2 linked regions of the Methanothermobacter marburgensis str. Marburg genome follow. The protein of the gene in region 1 binds, or shares a complex with, the protein of each later gene. Links are inferred from orthologs where the notes say so. Each region holds a gene or a part of one and is shown on either strand. Other genes may lie near its edges. The genes, in order: pyrI and pyrB.

Evidence for each region.
Region 2: the proteins of pyrI (region 1) and pyrB are in contact, whole or in part, in a crystal structure (PDB 2BE9), measured with the Sulfolobus acidocaldarius proteins. The link is inferred for Methanothermobacter marburgensis str. Marburg from one-to-one orthologs. Residues at the interface, in WP_011278410.1 of Sulfolobus acidocaldarius: Asn115, Tyr117, Cys118, Ile119, Asn122, Asp123, Val124, Glu125, Ala126, Arg141, Glu143, Tyr144, Cys145, Glu146, Ile148; in WP_011278411.1 of Sulfolobus acidocaldarius: Asn83, Leu84, Ala85, Asp86, Arg89, Lys103, Tyr104, Asp105, Gly106, Ala107, Arg109, Phe110, Glu113, His127, Arg169, Glu192.

What each region holds. Positions count from the first base shown.
Region 1 is NC_014408.1:1,149,389-1,152,601, reverse strand. The notes cover bases 147-3,033. They hold pyrI (aspartate carbamoyltransferase regulatory subunit), read right to left. Parts: upstream 1,879-3,033; coding sequence 1,414-1,878; downstream 147-1,413. Other genes in these bases: MTBMA_RS06075 (preprotein translocase subunit SecD), read right to left, coding at 1,897-3,033; MTBMA_RS06085 (pseudomurein-binding repeat-containing protein), read right to left, coding at 147-1,403. Also shown: more of MTBMA_RS06085, read right to left, coding at 1-146; more of MTBMA_RS06075, read right to left, coding at 3,034-3,105; MTBMA_RS06070 (protein translocase subunit SecF), read right to left, coding at 3,102-3,213. UniProt on the Methanocaldococcus jannaschii protein: Involved in allosteric regulation of aspartate carbamoyltransferase.
Region 2 is NC_014408.1:2-3,296, reverse strand. What follows is about bases 133-3,101. They hold pyrB (aspartate carbamoyltransferase), read left to right. Parts: upstream 133-1,138; coding sequence 1,139-2,065; downstream 2,066-3,101. Other genes in these bases: cdc6-1 (ORC1-type DNA replication protein Cdc6-1), read right to left, coding at 2,048-3,101; MTBMA_RS00015 (tRNA (adenine-N1)-methyltransferase), read left to right, coding at 398-1,129; MTBMA_RS00020 (DEAD/DEAH box helicase), read left to right, coding at 133-393. In the rest of the region: more of MTBMA_RS00020, read left to right, coding at 1-132; more of cdc6-1, read right to left, coding at 3,102-3,196. UniProt on the Methanocaldococcus jannaschii protein: Catalyzes the condensation of carbamoyl phosphate and aspartate to form carbamoyl aspartate and inorganic phosphate, the committed step in the de novo pyrimidine nucleotide biosynthesis pathway.

The sequences.
Region 1 (3,213 bases):
GATGAACTGGCGCCGGATATTGCAGTTGTGTTCTTTCTGATGGGAAGCCCTGCTATGTACTGGGATGCAAGGTAGACCCACTCCTCCCTAGCCATTTCGGTTGTGTTACCACTGACTATACGGCGGGCATCTGCTGAGAGTGTGGTTGGATCGATCTCATGCCTTGCGATGTAAACTGATGAATTGACGGCCCTAAGGTGCTCGCCATCTGCAGAGTAGGCGTAGTCGATGAGATTCATTGCTGTGAAGTGGACCTGCTGGCTCTGGGGTAAAACCTTTGGTTCCAGGAGGAGAATACCTGCACTCCTGAGGTACTCTGAGGGTTTATTGATCCCTGCAAAGTAGACATTTGAGAAGTTATCATCCCAGGCCCTGGATAGGTAGCTGGTCTTCTCAAGGTTGAGGCTACCGTAGTTCACATAGGCCACCCCGTCGAGACTGGAGGCGTATGATCTGAGGTAACCTGATTTTATTCCTGAGATGGTACTGTACATCGTCCCGGGACATGCGGCTGCTATGTAAACAGCAAGGGATCCTGGGGGGGCATTCTTAATGGCACGGTCGGCTTCCCCGGGGGCCGGTGACCTCTCATCTATTATAACCCTGGCTGACCCTGCTATCTCTGCCTTTATGGATTCCATGAGTGTTCTTCCATTAACACCATTCAACCTGTCTGAACTCAAGTATATGGTCTCTGGCGTACCTGAAGCGTAGCGGTTCATTATAACAGATGTGGTTGGATAGCATGATGACCAGAGAACGGTTCCATTGACTCTGACTGATGTGGATGTGGAGAATACGCCTGATCTCCAGAGTGTCATCGCCACGGGGAGAAGCGACCTGGGTGCCATGATAACAGGTCCCGATTTTGGCTGGAGGGCGCTCAGTGTGGCTGAATCACTGCCATACCACACCCTCTGGTAGGGTATGCCAAGGCCCTTCAGTGATGATGAGGGTATGGCTGATGCAGGGGCGCATATGATTATCTTCTTGGGCTTCAAACGCTTTATCTCTGTTTTTGTGGCTGATGGCAGCGTCTTTCCACTTATAAGGAGGGGGGCATCATTTTTTATTGCAGCATATGCTGCTGAGATATCTGACCCGGTTCCAAGGACAACCACGTTGCTCCTGCTCCAGTAACGTGCAAGTGAGGATGTCCTTGCAGGGATACGGGTCCCATTAACCTTAACATCACCAACAACAACTGTGTCCATCCCCTTAACATACTTGAGGACGGACTTCTCTGGAGTGTAACTGCTCACCACAAGACCACTTTTTGTATGGGCTGCCGCAGGTGCCGTTATAATGGTATGGGATGAATCGGTTACAAAAACAGCACCGGCTGCCGGCGATACAAGAAACAGGAACATGATGACCAGTACAGATACATTAATCTCTCTCATGCAATCACTCCTAAAACTGGGATTCTATCTCCTCGGTCTCAATGAGGCGCTCACAGTAATAGCATCGCAGCATCACAGGTTCCTTTGATATTACATAGAACCTGTTCTCAACGCCCTCATCGCTGTTGGTGATACAGTTGGGGTTGGGACACCTCAGGATGCCCCTAACCTCATCCAGAAGCCTCACCTTGGCCTTTTCAACAATCTTGTAATCCCTTATGATGTTTATGGTGGCCCGCGGGGCTATCAGGGCTATCTGATCCACCTCTGATGACTCAAGTTCCCTGTTCTCTATCTTAACAATGTCCTTGGAGCCAAGCTGGGATGAATCCATGTTCATGGCAACCGTCACCTTGCTCCTTCCATCGGGCAATCCAAGGATATTGAGTACATTGAGGGCCCTGTTGGCGGTTATATGGTCTATAACCGTCCCGTTCTTTATCGGCTTGACCCGCAGTTCAAAGGGTTTCTTCATCTCATACCCACCTTCAGATCACCTTCTACCCAGATTGAAGGTTTCAATGAACTTTGCATACACTGGCCTTGTTATAAATACACCTATGAGCACACCAAGGACGGTGGTGAATGCGAAACCTGCAAGGAGACCTATACCGGTGGCACCCCTTGCAAAGCCAACGTAGGCCAGCGGAAGCATTGCAGCTATAAGGGTACCTGCAGATGCGAATATTATGAAGAAGGCATCCTTTATCCTGAACTTACGTCTGGTTCTCCTGCCCTCACCTGCCAGTACCTCGTCTGTTATGATGATCTGGTCATCCACACCGGTACCTATGGCTGCCAGCATACCTGCTATTGCCGCAAGGTCAATGTTCCACCTTATAACAGCAGCAGCACCAAGGATGATTATGAGTTCCGCAAGTGTCGTCATGAAGATGGGCACAACAAGGATGGGTGTCCTGTAGCGTATTATGAGTATGACGGCAATTGCAAGGACAGCAAGAAGCCCTGCGATGAGTGCACCCTCCACAAACTGTTTTCCAAGTTCTGCAGATACACTGCTCACACCAACAATTTTAACCTTCACAGGAAGAGACCCTGATTTCAGGAGTGTCTCTATCTCCTTGGCCTGAGCCTCAGCCTCTTCCTTGCTGTTCTCAGCCCCGGTTATACTGACATCAGTGGTCGGTTTTCCTGTTGCAACCTCCGGTGAAATCTCAGGGGAGGTGATCAGACGGTCATCCAGGTACATGTTGACTGGCTGCCCTGCTTTGCCCCTGGCAGCCTCAGCGAACCTCTGCGCCCCTGCAGTTGAAAGCTTGAAGGGCACCTCCCATTCATTGGCTGTGATTATGGGTGCCTGAACACTCACAATGTCCGCCCCTGTGAGGACGGTCTCGTTTCCTATCCTGGCCTCAAATTTACCTGGTTTACCAACTATGTCTGCAACCTGATCTGGCTGGACCCCTGCAATTTCAACTATAACGTTCTGATCGCCACTGGCACGCACCTTCACGTCCTTGACACCGAATATGTTGAGCCTCTTGTCCAGCACGCTTGTCACTGTATTCATTGTGGCAGCATCCACCGGCTTTTCAAGCTTTATCTGTATGAGCGAACCCCCCTTGAGGTCAAGACCCTGCTGGATCCCCAGGGTTGACACCGCAGCTATACTGCCTGCAACGAGGACAAGGAGGAGTATAACCCTGTAATCTTTGAGGAATTTTGAAACCTTCCTGTTCATGCTTTAACCTCCAGGTACCACCTCAGAATTCCAAGGTTCATGAGCCAGGTGGTTATGATGTCTGCAAGGAGCCCTATTATGAGTACAGCGGCTATGTTACTGAGGACC
Region 2 (3,295 bases), 1.1 Mb from region 1 along the record:
ATGAACCCCGATGCTGTGAGGGGTGCCCTTGCATCAGTTGCGGTGGACTTTGGAATACCCATAATCCCCACAAGGTCCCCTGCAGATACGGCTGCAATGATAAGGAGGATAGCCCTTAGGGAACAGAGGGAGGGAAAACCTGACATGCGTATCAGGACAGACAAGAAACCCCTCACCCTCCAGGAAAAGCAGCTCTTCATTGTGGAATCACTTCCTTACATTGGATCCAAGTATGCCAGAAGGCTCCTTGAAAGTTTCGGTTCTGTTGAAGCTGTTATGAACGCATCAGAGAAGGAGCTCATGGAAGTGGAGGGAATCGGTAAAAGGATAGCATCCGAGATCAGAAAGGTTATTGAAGCAGAATTCAGGGATTCAGAAAAAATGAGAGGGTGATCAATTGCGTATAATCATGGATGAAAGGGGTAAAAAGTACCTCCTGAAGGCAGGGGAGGACTTTCAGACTGACATGGGGATCATCCAGTCCCGGATGATAGAGGAGGCCAGACCAGGGGATGTTCTCAGAACCCACCTTGGAAGGGAGGTTTATGTCCTTAAACCCAGCCTCTCCGATTACCTTGAACTCATGGAGAGGAGGTGCTCCATACTCCTTCCCAAGGACATAGGGATGATCTGTGCATACACAGGAATAGTGAACGGCTCAAGGGTTGTTGATGCAGGTACCGGTGCGGGTACAGTTGCAATGTACCTGGCAAATGTGGTGGGTGAATCAGGGCATGTTACAACCTATGAGATACGGCAGGACTTTGCAGAGGTTGCAGAAAGGAACATCAGGGACTTTGGATTTAAAAATATTGAGGTAAAAAACAGGGACATAAAGGAGGGTATAGATGAGGATGACCTTGACCTGGTATTCCTTGATCTTCCCCAGCCCTGGGAGCTGATGGAGGATCTGCATGAATCCCTTATTAGAGGAGGGTGGGCTGTTTTCTACAACCCATACATTGAACAGGTAAAAATTCTGCACAGGGTCGGCTCAAAGCTGGGATTTGCAGATATGAGGACATCCGAAATAATTGAGCGTGAAATTGAGGTCAGGAGGCAGGGTACGCGCCCCAGGACCAGAATGGTTGGACACACAGGATACCTCACATTCATGAGAAAGGTCTAGAGGGATTTGATGTTTGAAAATGTTATCTCAATAAAGGACTTTGGAAAGGATGATATAGAGTTCATTCTGAGGGAAGCAGAAAATATGGAGCCAGTTGCCTCTGGAGAAAGGCCCTCCAGCGTTCTTACAGGAAAGATACTTGGGATGATGTTCTATGAACCATCAACAAGGACACGACTTTCATTTGAAACTGCAATGAAGAGACTGGGTGGCAGTGTGGTTGGATTTGCAGATACAGGCGCGACATCCGCTGCCAAGGGCGAAAGCCTAACTGACACCGCAATGATGCTTGCAGGCTACTCCGATGCAATTGTTATAAGACATAACCTTGAGGGGGCTGCCCGTTACATCTCAGACATTGTGGATGTCCCTGTTATCAACGCAGGTGATGGGGCAGGTCAGCACCCCACCCAGACCCTCCTTGACCTCTACACAATGAAGAGGTTCTTTGGTAAAATAGAATCCCTCAATGTTGCACTTGTGGGTGACCTGAAGTATGGCCGGACAGTGCACTCACTGGCCTATGCACTTGCTGTTTTCGGTGTGAAAATGAGTTTTGTATCGCCCCCCGAGCTCAGAATGCCCGACAGTGTCATACATGACCTTGAAGGTAGTGGTGTCGAGGTTACAGAGACCGAGAGGCTAGATGATGTTATAGATGATGTGGATGTCCTCTATGTTACAAGAATACAGAAGGAACGTTTTCCTGACCCTGAGGAATATTCAAGGATCAGAGGGGCCTATCATATAGACAGGGACATGGTCGCCGGTAGGGATCTCATCGTCATGCACCCACTTCCAAGGATAGATGAGATATCCCCTGAGGTTGATTCGCTTCCACAGGCGATGTATTTCAGGCAGGCGTTCTACGGTGTGCCTGTGAGAATGGCTCTTCTTAAGATGCTGATAAGAGAAAGATCAGACTCCCCAGAGTGAGTCCTCCAGGAGTGAAGTTTCGCACTGGAGGTCTATGATATTGGTGCGTCCCTTTCCCCTTCCCCTGGAGACGGTGTTGGTTGATATGAGTCCAAGCATTTCGAGTTCATTTATGAAGTCAAATATTCTTCTGTATGAAACTGAATCGCCCTTTGATATCTCCTTGTAGACCTCATAGAGCCTTCCTGAGGTTATCTCCTCCTTTCTCTTTGTGAGGTAGAGTATTGCCTCAAGGACCCTCTGCTGCTGGCTGGGCAGTGTCAGTATGATGTCTGTGATTTTGTTGTGCTCTATGTAGTCCTTGGCTTCCCTCACAAAGTCCCCCTTAACCATATCAGAATCCCTTTCATCTGCAATTTCACCTGCTGTCCTGAGAAGGTCAAGGGCATACCTTGCGTCACCCTCCTCCTTGGCTGCAAGTGCTGCGCAGAGGGGTATTACATCGTCATCAAGTGCACCCTCCTTAAAGGACAGTCTGGATCTTTCCTCAAGTATATCAACAAGTTGCTGGGCGCCGTAGGGTGGAAAGATTATCTCCCTGTCCCTCAGACTGCTCCTCACGCGTGGTTTTATGAACTTTTTAAATTCAACATAGTTACTTATGGATAGTATAGAGACGTTATCTGTCCTTGTGAGGGTGTAGAGCAGGCCGTCACCATCATTCCTCAGGAGTATGTCTATCTCGTCAAGGACAACAAGGAGTATCATGTCCTGGCCAAAGGCATTTTTCTTGAACATGTTCCTGAATGTGTTGACTATCTCGGCCTTTGTCCAGCCACGGTAGGGGACATCACGACCAAGCTGCTGGCAGAGCCTTGCTATGACCTGGTACTCTGTTGTGTAATCTGTGCAGCGGATGTACTCCGTCCTTATGTTAACATCACAGTCCCTTGATGCCTCCTTGAGCTGTTTCATGGCGAATTTGGCAACCGCAGTTTTCCCTGTCCCTGTTTTTCCATATATTGTGATGTCCGGTGGTGTGACTCCATTCAGTGCTTCAACCCAGTACTTGGCTATTGAACGTATCTGTTCCTCCCTGTGAGGCAGCCTGTCAGGTAGAAACCTGTGGTCAAGATATTTTTTATCCTTAAAAACAGATTCTTTGTCCCCTATCTCATCAAAAATGTTCATAGTACCACTTCAAATAAGGCTTTAGAGAAAACTGCTGCTTGAATTTATTATGAAGTCCTCAAAACTGGAATGATAATCATTTCAGGTTTTTGAGGTTTC